DNA from 2 places in the Streptomyces sp. NPDC007991 genome. Region 2 is predicted to be linked to the other one. Evidence: riboswitches for the same ligand, from Rfam matches in the RefSeq annotation. Region 2 holds a riboswitch; the other holds the start of a gene.
The links. Region 2 has a riboswitch for cobalamin ahead of ACFZDA_RS19930 (ABC transporter substrate-binding protein). Riboswitches for the same ligand answer to the same signal wherever they lie in the genome.
Positions count from the first base shown of each region.

Region 1 (8,748 bases), on a different contig from region 2:
GGCGACCGTGTCGTCCGGTCCGTGGAAGACGAGGGCCGGGACCTGGAGCCCGGTGGCGGGGGACGCGCCCGGGACGCGGTCGCCGTACAGGCCGGTGCGGCCCCGTGCGGCGCGGACCGCCAGGGGCAGCAGTACGCCCGGGGTGTGGCGGGCCGCGGCGAGGGCGCGCAGGGTGGTCTCCCAGCTGAGCACCGGGGAGTCCAGGACGAGCCCGGAGACACGGTCGCGCAGCCCCGACTGCGCGGCGGCGCGCAGGGCCATGGTGGCGCCGGTGGACCAGCCGTGCAGGACGACCTGCCGGGCGCCGTGGCGTACGGCGTGGCGGATCGCGGCGTCGAGGTCGCGCCACTCGGTCTCGCCGAGGTGGTTCAGGCCGTCGGGCGGGCGGGGTGCGCCCAGGTCACCGCGGTAGGCGAGGGCGAGCACCGGGACGTGGCTGCGGTGCAGGAACCCCATGACGTTCATGGCGAGTTCCCGGGTGGTGCCGAGACCGTGCACGGCGATCACCCAGGTGTCCCGGGCGCCGGGCACGAACCACGCGGGCAGGGCGCCGAGTTCGCCGGGGATGTCGACGTCGGTGTGTTCGATGCCGAGGGCGGCGCTCGGGTTGCCGACGTACACGTTCGGGGTGAGCCAGGCCTTGTCGCCGGGTTTCAGGGTGCCGTGCGTGACGCTCTCCAGGCGGCGTACGACGGTGTCGGCGGTGTCCGAGGCGCCTGCCAGGACGGGGCCGACGATCGCGTGGGAGCCGTTGCCGGACAGGCCGTAGCGGCCGGGCCGCAGGGCGGCCAGGTCCCGGGTGAGGCTGATCTGCCCCGCGGCGGTGCCGTGCACGGTGAGCCGGGGTTCGGTGGGCAGGGGCCGGCCGGGAGGCGCCTTGAGCGCTGCGTCACTCGCGAACCGTCCGGCGGCCACGGCGGCCGCACCGACTCCGAACAGGGCGGTGACGGCAGCGGCCGTCGCTCTGGCAGTGCGCACGTCCCCAGTGTCCCGGCGGACCGGGCGAGGGACCAGTGGGCGGCAGCGGCGGGGTGACCGTCGCGGGGAAGGGAGCAAGGTGGAGCACAGGGGTGGTCGGCGGTGTGCGGCTGCGCTTGGAGGGCGGGGCACAGGCGGGCGGGCGACGGAGAGAGGGCTGCGCCCGCACGGCGGACGACGGGGAGGCGGCTGCGCCCGCACGGCAGAGCACCGCGAGCGGCGGAGAGCCGGCTGCGCCCCGAGGGCAAGGCAAGGGCGGAGGAGGGAGAGACGAGCGCGCCCGGAGGGCAAGGCAAGGGCGGGCGGCGGAGAGACGGGCGCGCCCGATGGACGGAGCGCGGCGAGCGGCGGCGTGGTGGCAATGCCCGCGGCGAAAACGCTCAAGTCGGCGGCGTCCTCGGGCGCAACGCCGGGGTCAGCGGCGTGACCGGGGCGCCCGGGCTGCGGGGGCGAGGTCGGCCCACGCGCACCATGCCCCTGCATACCCGCGAGGCGGCGGCGCGAGCAGCGCTCGGGGCGGACGCGAGGGTCGGCGGCGCCCCGTGGCATCCCCGGCCGGTGCGCCGAGGCGGCCAGGTCAGAGCGGGCGGCAGAGCCGGCGCTGCGGCACCGGTCGTCCGGGCAGGGCGTCAGCCGCGTTGTCCGTAGCCCCGTAGCCGTTCCTGGACCTGCGCCAGTTGCTCCCCCGACAGCAGGCTCGGGGACAGGCCCGGGACCGAGGTGGCGGTCAGCCACAGGCGGCACATCCATTCCAGCTGGGCCGTGCGGTCGTAGGCCTGGTCCAGGGACGCGCCGTAGGTGATGGTGCCGTGGTTCTTCAGGAGGCAGCCCGAGCGGTCGGCGAGGGCGTGGAGCATGTTCTCGGCCAACTCGTCCGTGCCGTACGTGGCGTACGGGGCGACCCGGACGGGTCCGCCGAGCGCGGCGGCCATGTAGTGGATCAGCGGCAGCTCGCTCACGAGCGTCGAGACGGCCGTCGCGTGCACGGCGTGGGTGTGGACGACGGCACGGGCGCCGGTCGTGCGGTAGACCGCGAGGTGCATGGGCAGCTCACTGGTGGGGACGAGTGTGCCGAGGACCTGGCGGCCGTCGAGGCCGACGCCCGTCACGTCGTCCGGCTCCAGCCGGTCGTAGGGCACGCCCGACGGCGTGACCAGCACCGTGTCCCCGACGCGCACCGAGACGTTCCCGGACGTGCCGACGACGAGTCCGTCGGAGACGGTCCGGCGGGCGGTCGTGACGAGCTCCTCCCAGGCGCGCGCCTCCTCGGGGCGCACATCCCTGCGCCGCGTCTCCCCCACGTCCTGTCCCCCGTCCCGGACGTCCCCCGTGCCCCGCCCGTCGCCTCGTTGCTCAGCCATGCGGCGATCCTGCCAGGCAGGCCCTCAACGCGCGGCCGGGCGGGTCCACTTCAGGCCGGAAGTCGCGCCTACGAAAAGGCGCATACCGGGACAGATAGCGTTGACGTGTATACGAACGCGGTCTCACCCCCAGGACGGAACGGCAGTCCTCGCTTGCGGACACCCCTGCGCCCCTCCCAGTTCATCTTCCGTTCACTCGGGTTACCTACGTTCGACTGGCCAACGACCTCGAACGATTGCCTGGGTAAATGGAAAGCTTCTCGCTGATCCTCGCGATTGTGGTGGTAACCGCACTCGCGTTCGATTTCACGAACGGTTTCCACGACACCGCGAACGCGATGGCCACGACCATTTCCACGGGCGCCATGCGGCCCAAGGTCGCCGTCGCCATGTCGGCCGTCCTCAACCTGGTCGGCGCCTTCCTGTCCGTGGAAGTCGCCAACACGATCTCCAAAGGCCTCGTCGACGAGGCCGGCATCCGTCCCGAGGTCATCTTCGCCGCCCTGGTCGGCGCGATCCTCTGGAACCTGGTGACCTGGCTGGTCGGCCTGCCGTCCAGTTCCTCGCACGCCCTGATGGGCGGCCTGATCGGCGCCACGATCGCCTCGGCGGGCGTCGGCGCGGTCCACGGTGACGTCCTGGTCACCAAGGTGCTGATCCCGGCGATCGCCGCCCCGCTGGTCGCCGGCGTCGCGGCGCTGCTCGCCACCCGGCTGACGTACTCCCTCGGCAAGAAGGCCGACGGCAAGGCCTCCGAGAAGGGCTACCGCGCCGGCCAGATCGCCTCCGCAGGCCTGGTCTCACTGGCCCACGGCACCAACGACGCCCAGAAGACGATGGGCGTCATCACCCTCGCCCTGGTCGCCGGCGGCGCCGTCGCCCCCGACTCCGACCCGCCCACCTGGGTCATCCTCTCGGCGGGTCTCGCCATCGCGCTCGGCACCTACCTCGGCGGCTGGCGCATCATCCGCACCATGGGCAAGGGCCTGACCGACCTCCAGCCGCAGCAGGGCTTCGCCGCCCAGACCAGCGCGGCCACGGTCATCCTGGCCTCCTCGCACATCGGCTTCTCCCTCTCCACCACCCACTCCGTGTCCGGCTCGGTGATGGGCGCGGGGCTCGGCCGCAAGGGCGGTGTCGTCCGCTGGTCGACGGCCACGCGGATGTTCGTCGCCTGGGCTCTGACGCTGCCGGCGGCGGCCCTGGTGGGCGCGCTCGCCGAGTACGTCACCGGCTTCGGCAGCTGGGGCACCGCGGTGGTGGCCGTCTTCCTCGTCGCCTCCAGCGCGGCGATCTGGAAGCTCTCGCGGCGTGAGGTCGTCGACCACACCAACGTCAACGCCGCAGACGAGGCGGAGCCGGCCGGTGTGGTGACCACGGCGATGGCCGCGGTGACCCCGCCGCCGGTGGGCGGCACGGCCGCGGACGAGCCGAGCGCCACGATCCCGGCACCGGAACCGACCCCGGCCGAACGCCGGCCCTCCACCACGACCACCCCGGTCTGATCCGCCCGCTCGGTCACAAGGAGAACCTCTGCCATGAACATCGACTGGGCGGCCCTCGGCTCCGTCTTCGGCGTCAGCCTCGTGGTCACCGTGGCCCTGGTGGGCCTGTTCACCCTCGGCATCACCGGCCTGTCCCGCCGCGAGCGGGCGGCCGCCGAGGGCGGGTCCGCGGGGCTCGCGGTGACGGGCGCGTACGCGTGCTTCGCGGCGTGCGCGGCGGCTGTGGGCTACGGGATCTATCTGATCGTGGCCTGATCACGCTCGATTCCACCGGGCGGCACGGGACTTGGGTCCTGTGCCGCCCGGTTGTCGTGCGGCGGGGGCGCCAACTCGGCGTCGGGGCGCCGGTGTGGGCTTCTGCACACTCTCCCCTCGCAGGTCAACGGCAAGTTGACGGCTGATCCCGGCCGTGGTGGACTGCCGGGGCCAGTACGGCGGCAGGAGAGGAAGCCGGTGGAAGTCCGGCGCGGTCCCGCCACTGTCACCGGGGTAGTGATCCCCGGGAGCCAGGAACTCTCACCGCCGGTCTAGTCGAACCAGGGCGTGGACACCCTGAGTGAGGACATATCGCCATGCGCGGCTGCCGATCGAGGTTCAGTACCCCACCCCTGCCCGCCCCCGCGGCCGGCTGAGCCGATGGGTGCCGGTCGCGTCTTCGCGTACGGCGCCGCCGCCGGTCTGATCGGTGACCTGCTGCTCGGCGATCCCCGCCGGGGGCATCCGGTCGCCGTGTTCGGGCGGGCCGCGGAGGCCGTGGAACGGGTGTTGTGGCGGGACCACCGCGGGTGGGGCGCGCTGCACACCGCGCTGTGCGCCGGAGGTGCCGTCGCGCTCGGGGGTGTCGCCGCGCGTGCCGTACGGGACTCCGCCGTCGCCTCCGTCGTACTGACCGGTGCCGCCACCTGGGCCGTGGTCGGGGGGACTTCGCTCGCGCGGGAGGCACAGGCCATCGGGCGTGCCCTGGAGGCGGGGGACGTCGAAGGGGCCCGGGCGCGGCTGCCGCATCTGTGCGGGCGGGATCCTCAGGCGCTCGACGCCGACGGGATCGCCCGGGCCGTGGTCGAGTCCGTCGCCGAGAACACCTCCGACGCCGTCGTGGGGGCGCTCGTGTGGGGGGCCGTCGCCGGTGTGCCGGGGCTCCTCGGCTTCCGGGCCGTCAACACCCTCGACGCCATGGTCGGGCACAAGTCGGCCCGGTACCGGCGCTACGGGTGGGCCTCCGCGCGGCTGGACGATCTCGCGGGCCGGCCGGGGTCCCGGCTGACCGCCGTGCTCGCGGCTCTGGCAGGAGACGATCCACGGGGAGCGGTGCGCGCCTGGCGTGCCGATGCCGGCCGGCATCCGAGCCCCAACGCCGGGCCCGTGGAGGCCTCGTTCGCGGGGGCGCTCGGGGTGCGGCTGGGCGGGACCCTGTCGTACGGCGGGCGCGTCGAGCACCGGCCCGTGCTCAACGGCGCCGGACGCCCCGTCGCCACCCGGGACATCGCACGGGCCGTACGGCTGTCCAGGCGGGTCGGCTGGCTCGCGCTCGGCGTCTGTGCCGCCGCGCGCCGTATCGCGAAAGGGCGTACGTCATGACGGGCGGTGGGCTTCTCGTCGCCGGTACCACCTCCGACGCCGGCAAGAGCGTCGTGACCGCCGGGATCTGCCGGTGGCTGGCGCGCCAAGGCGTCAAGGTCGCGCCCTTCAAGGCGCAGAACATGTCCCTCAACTCCTTCGTGACGAAGGAAGGGGCCGAGATCGGGCGGGCGCAGGCCATGCAGGCGCAGGCCTGCCGCGTCGAGCCGACCGCGCTGATGAACCCGGTGCTGCTCAAGCCCGGCGGCGAGCGCAGCAGTCAGGTCGTGCTGCTGGGCAAGCCGGTCGGGGAGCTCAGCGCACGCGGGTACCACGGCGGACGGCAGCAGCAGCTGCTCGGGACCGTGCTGGACTGCCTGGAGCGGTTGCGGGGCACGTATGACGCGGTGATCTGTGAGGGGGCGGGCAGTCCCGCCGAGATCAATCTGCGGCGGACCGACATCGTCAACATGGGGATCGCCCGGGGCGCCGGGCTCCCCGTGCTCGTCGTCGGCGACATCGACCGGGGCGGTGTCTTCGCGTCGTTCTTCGGAACCGTCGCGCTGCTGTCGCGCGAGGACCAGAGCTGCGTCGCCGGGTTCCTCGTCAACAAGTTCCGGGGGGACGTCTCCCTGCTGGAGCCGGGTCTCGACATGCTCCAAGGGCTCACCGGGCGGCGTACGTACGGCGTCCTGCCGTTCCGGCACGGGCTCGGCATCGACGAGGAGGACGGGCTGCGCGTCTCCCTGCGGGGCACGGTCCGGGAGTCCGTCGTCGCCCCTCCGGTCGGCGAGGACGTGCTGCGCGTCGCCGTCTGCGCGGTTCCGCTGATGTCCAACTTCACGGACGTCGACGCGCTGGCCGCCGAACCCGGTGTCGTCGTGCGGTTCGTGGACCGGCCCGAGGAACTCGCCGACGCCGACCTCGTCATCGTGCCCGGGACCCGGGGGACCGTCCGGGCCCTGGAGTGGCTGAGGGAGCGCGGGCTCGCCGACGCGCTCGTGCGCAGGGCCGCCGAGCAGCGGCCCGTCCTCGGGATCTGCGGCGGCTTCCAGATCCTCGGCGAGCACATCGAGGACGACGTGGAGAGCCGCCGGGGCCATGTCGAGGGACTCGGGGTCCTGCCCGTGCGGGTGCGGTTCGCCCGCGAGAAGACCCTGACGCGGCCGGCGGGCGAGGCCCTCGGGGAGCGCGTCGAGGGCTACGAGATCCATCACGGCGTCGCCGACGTCACCGGAGGCGACCCCTTCCTGGACGGCTGCCGGGTCGGCCCGGCCTGGGGCACGCACTGGCACGGCTCGCTGGAGTCGGACGGGTTCCGGCGGGCCTTCCTGCGCGAGGTGGCGGCCGCCGCGGGGCGCCGCTTCGTGCCGGCGCCCGACACCTCGTTCGCCGCGCTGCGCGAGGAGCAGCTCGACCGGCTCGGCGACCTGATCGAACAGCACGCGGACACCGACGCGCTGTGGCGGCTCATCGAGTCGGGCGCGCCGCGAGGACTGCCCTTCATTCCACCGGGAGCACCCGCATGAGCACTGTGTTGTTGTTGTCGACCGCCGACACGGACCTGCTGGCGGCCCGGGCCGCCTCCGGCGCCTCGTACCGGATCGGCAACCCGACCCGCGTGGACGTCGCGGAGGAGCTTCCCGCCCTCCTCGACGGCGCGGACATCGCCGTCGTACGGCTCCTCGGCGGCAAGCGGGCCTGGGAGGACGGGCTCGCCGCGCTGAAGGCCTCGGGCGTGCCGACCGTGCTGCTGGGCGGCGAGGCGGTGCCCGACGCGGAGCTGATGGCCGAGTCGTCGGTGCCGGCCGGTGTCGTGGCGGAGGCGCTGAAGTACCTCGTGGAGGGCGGGCCCGCCAACCTCACCGAGCTGGCGCGGTTCCTGTCCGACACCGTGCTGCTCACGGGCAAGGGCTTCGCCGCGCCGCAGCGGATGCCGGAGTACGGCGTCCGGGGCGAGCGCGCGCTGGTCGAGGGCCGGCCGACCGTCGGCGTGCTCTTCTACCGGGCGCACGAGCTCAGCGGCAACACCGCCTTCGTCGACACCCTGTGCGACGCGATCGAGGCGCGGGGCGCCAACGCGCTTCCCGTGTACTGCGGTTCGCTGCGCGGGGCCGACGCGGGGCTGTACGAGATCCTCGGGCGGGCGGACGCCCTCGTCGCCACCGTCCTCGCCGCCGGCGGCACCCATGCCTCGCAGGCCTCGGCAGGCGGTGACGAGGAGGCCTGGGACATCGGCGCCCTCGCCGAGCTGGACATCCCCGTGCTGCAAGGGCTGTGCCTGACGTCCTCGCGGAGCGCCTGGGAGGCCTCGGACGCCGCCCTGTCCCCCATGGACGCCGCGATGCAGGTGGCGATCCCGGAGTTCGACGGGCGGCTGATCACCGTGCCGTTCTCCTTCAAGGAGCGGGTCGACGACGATACGGCCGACGTGCCCGTGTACGTCGCCGACCCGGAGCGGGCCGCGCGGGTCGCCGGGATCGCCGTACGGCACGCGCGGCTGAAGCACATGGCGAACGCCGAGAAGAAGCTCGCGCTCGTCTTCACCGCCTACCCGACCAAGCACTCGCGCGTCGGCAACGCCGTCGGGCTGGACACCCCGGCCTCGGCGGTGCGGGTGCTGGACGCGCTGAAGGAAGCGGGGTACGGGCTCACCGAGTACCCCGCGGGCGGCGACGAGCTGATCCACCGGCTCATCGAGGCCGGCGGGCACGACGTGGAGTGGCTGACGGAGGAGCAGCTGTCCGCCGCGCCCGCGCGAGTGCCGCTGGCGGACTACCGGGCCTGGTTCGACAAGCTCGACCCGGAGCTGAGGGACGCCATGACCGAGGCGTGGGGCGAGCCGCCGGGCAGCCTCTACGTCGACGGGGACGACATCGTGCTGGCGTCCCTGCAGTTCGGGAACGTCGTGGTGATGATCCAGCCGCCGCGCGGCTTCGGCGAGAACCCCATCGCGATCTACCACGACCCGGACATGCCGCCGTCCCACCACTACCTGGCGGCCTACCGCTGGCTGGAGAACAGTTTCGGCGCGGACGCGGTCGTGCACATGGGCAAGCACGGCACGCTGGAGTGGCTGCCCGGCAAGGGCCTCGGGCTCAGCGGCGGCTGCGCCCCCGACGCCGTGCTCGGGGAACTGCCGCTGATCTACCCGTTCATCGTCAACGACCCGGGCGAGGGCACCCAGGCCAAGCGGCGCGGGCACGCCACGGTCGTCGACCACCTGGTGCCGCCGATGGCCCGCGCCGACACCTACGGCGACCTGGCCAAGCTGGAGCAGCTCCTGGACGAGTACGCGCTCGTCTCCGACCTGGACCCGGCGAAGGCCCCGGCGGTGCGCGCGCAGA
Region 1 covers NZ_JBIBJD010000008.1:412,602-421,349, reverse strand. Annotated here, with positions in the region: gene ACFZDA_RS25050 (alpha/beta fold hydrolase) at 1-978, opposite strand, end outside; gene ACFZDA_RS25045 (class II aldolase/adducin family protein) at 1,608-2,339, opposite strand; gene ACFZDA_RS25040 (inorganic phosphate transporter) at 2,588-3,844, shown strand; gene ACFZDA_RS25035 (hypothetical protein) at 3,878-4,099, shown strand; cobalamin riboswitch at 4,241-4,380, shown strand; gene ACFZDA_RS25030 (cobalamin biosynthesis protein) at 4,481-5,422, shown strand; gene ACFZDA_RS25025 (cobyric acid synthase) at 5,419-6,930, shown strand; gene cobN (cobaltochelatase subunit CobN) at 6,927-8,748, shown strand, end outside.
Region 1: another riboswitch for cobalamin. It lies ahead of ACFZDA_RS25030 (cobalamin biosynthesis protein); the one in region 2 lies ahead of ACFZDA_RS19930 (ABC transporter substrate-binding protein).

Region 2 (8,748 bases):
CGCCGAAGCCGCCCTGCCAGGAGATGACGCCCATGCCCAGCAGATAGACGGGCAGCCACTGGGCGGCCCTCCAGTCGAGCCGGGGCGCGTCGGGCAGTTGCTTGCGGGTGGCGTACCAGGCGTATCCGCCGAGCAGGACGTAGCCGAGGACGATGGCCACCCCGAGCCGCCACAGGGTGTCCCAGGTCGACCAGTAGATGATGAGGTTGGCCACGACGAACGACAGCGGGGAGACGACGTTCCCGGCGGGCAGCCGGTAGGGCCGTGCGCGGTGCGGCAGCCGGCCGGCGAAGACGCCGTACGCCAGCGGGGCGCCCGCGTACATCAGCACGCTCGCCGAGGTGATGAAGCCGACCAGCTGCTGCCAGCTCGGAAACGGCAGGAAGCAGACCACGCCGGTCACGAAGGAGACGATCAGCCCGAACCACGGCACCCCGCGGGCGTCGGTGCGGGTGAAGATCTTCGGCGCGTAGCCGTTGCGGGCCAGGCCGTAGGAGACGCGGGAGGTGGCGGTGGTGTAGATCAGGCCGGTGCCGCCGGGGGAGACGACCGCGTCCAGGTACAGCACCACGCTCAGCCAGCCGAGCCCCAGCAGGGTGGCCAGCCCCGCCCAGGGGCCGCTGATACCGGGGTAGTCGAGCTTGGTCCAGCCGTGCGCGAAGGAGGCCAGTGGCAGGGCCGCGATGAAGACGACCTGGAGCAGGACGTAGATCCCGGCTCCGATGGCGACCGAGCCGAGCGTCGCGCGGGGCAGGTCACGGGCCGGGTCGCGGCTCTCGCCCGCCAGCTGGATCGCCTGCTCGAAGCCCAGCAGGGCGAAGATGATGCCGCTGGAACTGACGGCGCTCAGCACGCCGTGGGCACCGAACGGGGCGAAGCCGTGCTCGGTGAAGTTGCCCGGGTGGAAGTTCCCGGCCGCGATGATGAAGATCGCGGCCAGCGGCACGGCCACCTTCCACCAGGTGGCGGCGCTGTTGGTGTGCGCCAGGAGCCGCACCCCGAGGAAGTTGATCACGACGAACACGGCCATGAGGAGTACGGCGACGACGAACCCGCTGGTCGTCAGCGTCCCGTCCTTGGCGTGCTGGAAGCCCTGCGCCCAGTGCCAGTGCCCGGCATAGCCGATCATGGCCTCGACCTCGATCGGTGCCACGGTCGCCGCCTGGAGCCAGGAGAACCAGCCGAAGGACATGCCGGCCAGTCCGCCGAACGCGTAGTGCGGATAGCGCGCCGTGCCGCCCGCGACCGGGAACATACCGCCGAGTTCCGCGTGCACCAGGGCCAGCAGCACGATCGCGACCGCGCCGATCAGCCACGACAAAATCGCTGCGGGCCCGGCCGCCACGACCGCCTTCTCGGCTCCGTACAGCCACCCGGAGCCGATGATGGAACCGACCGACGCCCACATGAGCCCGATCAGTCCGACGTCCCGGCGCAGTCCGCCCGGACCCCCCTTTACCCCCGCTGCTGCCTGGTCGACGCTCACCATGAATCAAGGGGCCTCTCGTAGAAGAACTCGGCGAGTCCTGCGAGCAAGAGGCCTCAGATTAGGAATCCGTCATCCGGCGGCAGAAGACGAGTTGTGCGGCCTTGACCGGGCGCGGGCATTTCCTGGAAAGCGCTTCAGGAATTCTGTACGCGGCGATGAGGAAGCCGTGGGATCTCGATCGCCGGGCAGCGGTCCATCACCATCTCCAGGCCCGCGGCGCGGGTCCGGTCCCAGGCCGCCTCGTCGATGACGCCGAGCTGGAACCACACGGCCCGCGCGCCCTTGGCGACCGCCTCGTCCGCGACGGCTCCGGCGAGATCGCTGTTCACGAACACGTCCACGACGTCCACGTCGAAGGGGATGTCCGCCAGGCTCGCGTACCCCTGCTCGCCGTGCACCGGCTCCGCCTTGGGATGCACGGGCACGACGCGCTTGCCGAAGCGCTGGAGCACGGCGGCCACCCCGTACGCCGCGCGCTGCCGGTTCGACGACAGGCCCACCACGGCCCAGGTGTCGCCGAGCTCGGTGAGGATCCTGCGGACCGTTGCCTCGTCGCCGTACACCGGCGGCCTCCTCGTACGTCGCGGAAGAACTGCTGGGGGCTCCCCTGGGTGCAACCGTGCGGGGCGGGCGGTGATTCCCCCGCGCGCGCCGTGATAGCTTGCCGAGGCCAGTCGAACCCATGTACGTGGGTCAGGGAATCCGGTGCGAATCCGGAACTGACGCGCAGCGGTGAGGGGGACGGGCGGGGCCTCGGCCACTGGACGGTACGTGTGACGTCCGGGAAGGCGCTCCGCACCGGACGAACCCGAGTCCGAAGACCTGCTGGCGGCCCCCGCGGCCGTAGGCGGCGGGGAAGCACCGTACGACCGGGCTCCGCGATCGAGCCCTCGACGACTGAGGACTGGTTTGCGTGCCCCTCGCCCGACCCGCCCGTGCCGCCGTCCTGCTCGCGGCCGGCTCCCTGCTCGTGACCGGCTGCGGCGACGCGAAGCCCACCACCACCAAGGCCGCCGTCACGCTCGACAACTGCGGCCACGAGGTGCGCGTCGACGCCCCGCCGAAGCACGCCGTCTCCCTGAACCAGGGCACCACCGAGATCCTGCTCTCCCTCGGCCTCGCCGACCGTCTCGCGGGCACCGCCACCTGGACCGACCCCGTGATGAAGGGGCTGGCGAAGGCCAACGCGAAGGTGCCGCGCATCGCCGACGACAACCCCTCCTTCGAACGGGTCCTGGACACCGGCCCGGACTTCGTCGCGGCGTCCTTCGTCTCCACCCTCGGCAAGGGCGGCGTAGCCACCCGCGAGCAGTTCGAGAAGCTCGGCGTCCCGACGTACGTCTCCCCGTCGGACTGCGCCGGCAAGAACAACTCCGGCGACGGGGACGGCGCGCGCGCCAAGCCGCTGGGCATCGACACCGTCTACGGCGAAGTGCGCGACCTGGCGACCGTGTTCGGGGTGAAGGAACGGGGCGACAGGCTCGTGGCCTCCCTCCAGCGGCGCATGGCGAAGGCCACGCGGGGCATCCACGCCTCCGACGTCACCCTCCTGTACTGGTTCGCCAACTCCGAGTCGCCCTACCTGGCGGGCTGTTGCGGAGCGCCCGGCATCATCACCCGGGCCCTCGGCGCGAAGAACGTCTTCGACGACACGCACGAGGAGTGGCCGCAGGTCAACTGGGAGACGGTCGCCGAACGCGACCCAGACGTCCTCGTCATCGGCGACCTGACCCGTAAGTCGCAGACCGCCGAGTCGGCCGCGAAGAAGATCGCCTTCCTGGAGTCCAACCCGGTCACCAGGAACATGGACGCGGTCCGGCACAAGCGGTACGTGCTGCTCAGCGGGCAGGCCATGAACCCGACCATCCGCACGATCGAGGGCGTGGAACAGGTCGCCGCCCGACTGCGCGCGTTCGGGCTCGTGAAGTGACCGTCCGCGGGCCCGCGCTCGGTGTCGCAGGCGCCTTGCTGCTGGTGGTCTCCCTGGCCCTGGCGATCACCGTCGGCCCGGCCGACATCCGGGTCGCGGACGTCTGGTCGGCCGTCGCGGCCCATCTCGGTCTCGGCAGCTCGGAACTGACGCCGATCCGCGACGGGATCGTCTGGCAGCTGCGGCTGCCGCGCACCCTGCTCGCGGCCGTGTGCGGGGCCGGACTGGCCGTCTGCGGGGCGGTGATGCAGTCGCTGCTGCGCAACCCGCTCGCCGACCCGTTCGTGCTCGGGGTGTCCTCCGGCGCCTCCACCGGCGCGGTCGTGGTGGTCGTCCTGGGCGTGGGCGGCGGTGCCGTGTCGGTGTCCGCGGGCGCGTTCCTCGGCGCCCTGGTGTCCTTCGCGCTGGTGCTGCTGCTCAGCCACACCCTCGGCGGCACCACCGACCGGGTCGTCCTCGCGGGCGTCGCCGCCATGCAGCTCTTCTCCGCGCTCACCTCCTTCGTCGTGATGACCGCCGCCGATGCCGAGACGACCCGGGGCGTGCTGTTCTGGCTCCTCGGCTCGCTCGGCGGCGCGGGCTGGACCGACGTGTGGCTGTGCCTGGCGGTCCTGGCCGTGACGCTGGTGGTGTGCCTGTCGTACGCCCGCACCCTCGACGCCTTCGCCTTCGGGCAGGACGCGGCGGCGGCGCTCGGGGTGTCCGTGGCCCGCACCCGTCTGGTGCTGCTGTGCGTCACGGCCCTGCTCACGGCCGCGCTGGTCAGCTCGGCCGGGGCGATCGGCTTCGTCGGGCTGGTCCTGCCGCACGCCGCGCGGGCCCTGGCCGGTCCCGGGCACGTCCGGCTGCTGCCGGTCACGGCCCTCGCCGGGGCGGTGTTCCTGGTGTGGGTGGACACCCTCGCCCGTACGGTGCTGGATCCCCAGGAGGTGCCGGTGGGAGTCGTGACGTCGCTGATCGGGGTGCCGGCGTTCGTGGTGGTGCTGTACCGGACGCGGAGGGTGCGGTGAGCGGGGCGGCGGGAGCAGCGGCGCCGGGCGCCGGGCTGCGGGCCGACCGGGTCGGTCGCCGTGCCGACGGGCGCCTCATCCTCGACGGCGTCGTCCTCGCGCCCGAGCCCGGCTCCACGGTCGGCGTCCTCGGCCCCAACGGCTCCGGCAAGTCCACGCTGCTGCGGCTGCTGGCCGGGTTGCTCACACCGACCGCCGGAGTCGTCACCCTCGACGGCACGCCGCTGGGCGACCTGCCCCGCCGTACCGTCGCCCGGCGGCTCGCGGTGGTCGAGCAGCAGGCCGACACACAGGTCGAGTTGACGGTGGTGGACGTCGTACGGCTGGGCCGCGTACCGCACCGCCGCGCCTGGACGCCGGGCTCGGTGGACGACGAACGGGCCGTGCGCGAAGCCCTGGACCGCACCGGCCTCGCCGACCGCGCCGACCAGCCCTGGCACACCCTCTCGGGCGGCGAACGCCAGCGGGTGCAGATCGCCCGCGCGCTCGCCCAGGAACCCCGCGAACTCCTCCTGGACGAGCCCACCAACCACCTCGACATCCACCACCAGCTCGATCTGCTCGCCCTGGTCACCGGCCTGCCGGTCACCACCGTCGTCGCCCTGCACGACCTCAACCTCGCGGCGATGTACTGCGACGAGGTCGTCGTCCTGAGCGCGGGGCGGGTCGTGGCGGGCGGCGCCCCGGGCGATGTCCTGACGCGGGAACTCATCGCCGAGGTGTACGGGGTCCGGGCCGCCGTCAGCCGCGACGGCCCCCGGCAGCGGCCGCATGTGCGGTTCCTGGGGACGCTGGGCTGAGCGGCCCCACGGCAGGCGGGGTGGGCGGGCGATTCACGCCATGGTGGTCCGGCCCGATGGGTGCGTCGCCTGGCCCGGGTGGTTTGCGGTGGGGTGTGTCCCGGCCCGACGGGCGTGTCGTCGGCGGGTGGCTTCGGGCACGGTGGTCTCACCGACCCGCGCGCCGTTCGTGGGGCGCGTCCCGCCCCGGTGACGTGGTCCGCCCGGCACGCCATTGGTGGGGTGTTCCCGCCACGGTGGCCGGAAAAAGCCGCACCTGCCTGCGTGTGCCCGCCCACCCGGCCTAGGCTCGCCTCGTGCTGCGCATCATCGACGCCCGGACCGGCGAACCGGTCGAAGCCGCTCCGGCCCGCCGGGGCCTGACCCGAGTCGAAGTGCACGCGCCCGGCTCCGACCTGACGAACCTGCGGGTGCTGCTCGTGGCGGACCTGCTCGTGCGGGCGCTGGAACTCGGCGGCACACCGGTGTGGGCCCTGCTGACCGGCGGGCGCCGCCAGGCCGAGCTGCGCGCGGCCGCCACGGCCCTCGGCATCCGCCCCTTCGAGGACAGCCCCGACGTCAGCGCCGGACTCGGCGAGGCCCAGGTCGTCCATGTCACCGCCGAGGGCGGGGCGATGCCTGACGGGGTGCGGATCGCTGTCGCGCCCGTGGAGACGACGGGGGCGGCCGAGCCGGGCCCGTCGGTCGGTGGGTCTGCGGAGTCGGCCCCGGCCGGTGGCCGGTCGGGTGAGCCGGGGCCGTTGGTCGGTGGGGCGGCGGAGTCGATCCCACCGGGTGGCCGGTCGGCCGACTCGGGCCCGTCGGGCGGCGAGTCGGGTGAGCCGGGTCTGCCGGTCGGTGACTCGGTGGCGCCTGACCCGCCGGGCCGTCGGCCGGAGCGAGCCGGTCCGCTGGGCGGTGTCGATCCCGCTGTTCTGCGGCTCGCCCTGTTCACGCGGCACCACAGCGCCGCCGTCCGGCTGGAGGCGGACGTCCTCGGTGCGGCCGAGGCCACCCTGGCCCGGTGGCGCGGCGCGGTTGCCCGTTGGGCCCGGCGGCCCTCCCGGCCCGTGCCCGACGACGTGCGCGGGCGGCTGCGCGACGCCTGGGACGACGATCTGGACGTGCCCCGGGTGCTGGACGTGCTGCGGGGCGTGGAGAAGGAGCCGGACCTGCCGGACGGCGCCCGGTTCGAGACGTACGCCTACGCCGACCGGCTCCTCGGCCTCGAACTCACCCGCGATCTGGGAGCCCCGTCATGACGGAGCGCGCCGGGGCGGGCCCGCTGCGCCGCCTGGTCGTGCTGCGGCACGCCAAGTCCGCCTGGCCCCTCGACGTCGCCGACCACGAGCGCCCGCTCGCGCCGCGCGGCCGCCGCGACGCCCCCGCCGTCGGGCGGGCCCTGGCAGCGGCCGACTGCCTGCCCGACCTCGCGCTGTGCTCCACCGCCGTACGCGCCCGCCAGACCTGGGAACTGGCCGCCGCCGAGTGGGGCACGCCCCCGCCGGTCCGGTTCGACCGGCGCCTGTACGCCGCGAGCCCCGCCGGTCTGCTGGCCGTCGTGCACGAGGTGTCCGCCGAGGTGGAGACACTGCTGCTGATCGGGCACAACCCGGGCCTGGAGGAACTCGTCCTGGCACTCGCCGGTGACGGCCTCGACGACACACTGGAGCGGGTCCGCACCAAGTTCCCGACCTCGGCCGTCGCTGTCCTGTCCTGGCACGGCACCACCTGGCGAGCCCTCGCCCCGGGCACCGCGCTGCTCACCTCCGTGACCGTGCCCCGGGGCAAGAAGAAGTAGCGCGGGGCCCGCGCATAGGGTGGCCGGATGCAGGACGAATACCGCACGGTCGCCCGCGCCGGCGTGCACGAGACCGAGGTCAACCGCTCCCGCTTCCTGTGCGCCCTCGCCCCGGCGGTCACCGAGCGGGAGGCGCAGGACTTCATCGCCGCGGTCCGCAAGGAGCACGCCGACGCCTCCCACAACTGCTGGGCCTATGTCATCGGCGCCGACGCCTCCGTCCAGAAGGCGAGCGACGACGGCGAACCCGGCGGCACCGCCGGTGTCCCCATGCTGCAGATGCTGCTGCGCCGCGACATGCGGTACGTCGTCGCCGTCGTCACGCGCTACTTCGGCGGGGTCAAGCTCGGCGCGGGCGGACTGATCCGGGCGTACGGCGGAGCGGTCGGCGAGGCCCTGGACAGCCTCGGCACGCGCACCCGCCGCCGGTTCCGGCTGGCCACGGTCACGGTCGACCACCAGCGCGCCGGCAAGCTGGAGAACGACCTGCGGACCACCGGGCGCGAGGTGCGGGACGTCCGCTACGGGGAGGCGGTCACCATCGAGATCGCCCTCCCGGACGCCGATGTGGAGGCCTTCCGGGCGTGGCTCGCCGACGCGACCGCGGGAACGGCCGGCTTCGAACCGGGCGGGGAGGCGTACGGCGACGCCTGACGTGCGGTCAGCCTCTCGTACGGCGCCCGGGAGCCGGCCCGGCGGGCGTCCGTATCGGTGGCGCGGGACGCCGGACCCCAGCGCACGGTCGGGGCCGTCGCCCGTCCGTGCGCGCTCCGCTCCCTCGCCCGGGTCGGTGCGGGGGAGCAGCGGCGGGTGCCGGGCCGGCCGGCGCGGAGGGTGGCTATCGGCCGGTGTCGGTGACGGCGGGTTCCTCCACGTCGGTGGGGCGTCGGCCGCCCTCGGCACCCGCACCCCCCGCTGCCACGCTCGCGGGGACGCGGCCCAGCCGGACGGCCAGCAGTGCCGTGCCGACGGCGAGTGCAGCGAGGACGTACGCGGTGAGGTCGAAGGCGTCCGCGAAGTCGGCCATGCCGGTGTCCGGTCCCGGTGCCTGGGGATTGGTGCCCAGGAAGCTGCGGTACAGGGCCCCGATGACGGCTACCCCGAAGGCCATGCCCGCCTGGGTGACGGTGTTCAGCACACCCGACCCGGCGCCCGCGTCGTCCGGGTGGACCCGGGTCAGGACGGTGTCCACCAGGGGCGCGACGACCAGGCCCTGCCCGAATCCGGAGACCCCCATGACCGCGGCGAGCCCGAGCGCCTGGCTCGTGCTCTCCAGGCCGGTGACGGCGGGAACGGCGGCCAGACCGGCCGCCATGACCAGGCCGCCCGCCACCGACACCCCGATGCCGAACCGGGCGGCGAGCCTGCGGCAGGCCGCGGAGGCGGCGATGAAGCCGAGGCCGAGCGGCACGAAGACCATGCTCGCGGCCAGCGGGGTCAGCCGGAGGCCCGACTGGAGGTGGTAGGTGAGGACCAGGAACAGCCCGGCGTTGCCGGAGAAGAACAGCAGCACCGTGCCCATGCTGAGCGGGAAGCCCTTGGCGCGCAGCAGCCGGCTCGGCAGCAGCGGGTCGTTGCCCCGGGACTCCGTCCGGCGCTCCCAGCGCAGGAAGGCCAGGGTCCCGGCCGCGCCGAGGGCGAAGCAGACGTATGTCCACCAGGGCCAGCCGTGCTCACCGCCGAGGATCAGCGGGATGAGCACGAGGGGCAGCAGCACGGCCGTGAAGACGGCGCCGGCG
Region 2 covers NZ_JBIBJD010000006.1:500,123-508,870, reverse strand. Annotated here, with positions in the region: gene ACFZDA_RS19940 (amino acid permease) at 1-1,489, opposite strand, end outside; gene ACFZDA_RS19935 (CoA-binding protein) at 1,624-2,052, opposite strand; cobalamin riboswitch at 2,144-2,334, shown strand; gene ACFZDA_RS19930 (ABC transporter substrate-binding protein) at 2,403-3,419, shown strand; gene ACFZDA_RS19925 (iron chelate uptake ABC transporter family permease subunit) at 3,416-4,429, shown strand; gene ACFZDA_RS19920 (ATP-binding cassette domain-containing protein) at 4,426-5,229, shown strand; gene ACFZDA_RS19915 (hypothetical protein) at 5,526-6,470, shown strand; gene ACFZDA_RS19910 (histidine phosphatase family protein) at 6,467-7,009, shown strand; gene ACFZDA_RS19905 (YigZ family protein) at 7,037-7,663, shown strand; gene ACFZDA_RS19900 (MFS transporter) at 7,848-8,748, opposite strand, start outside.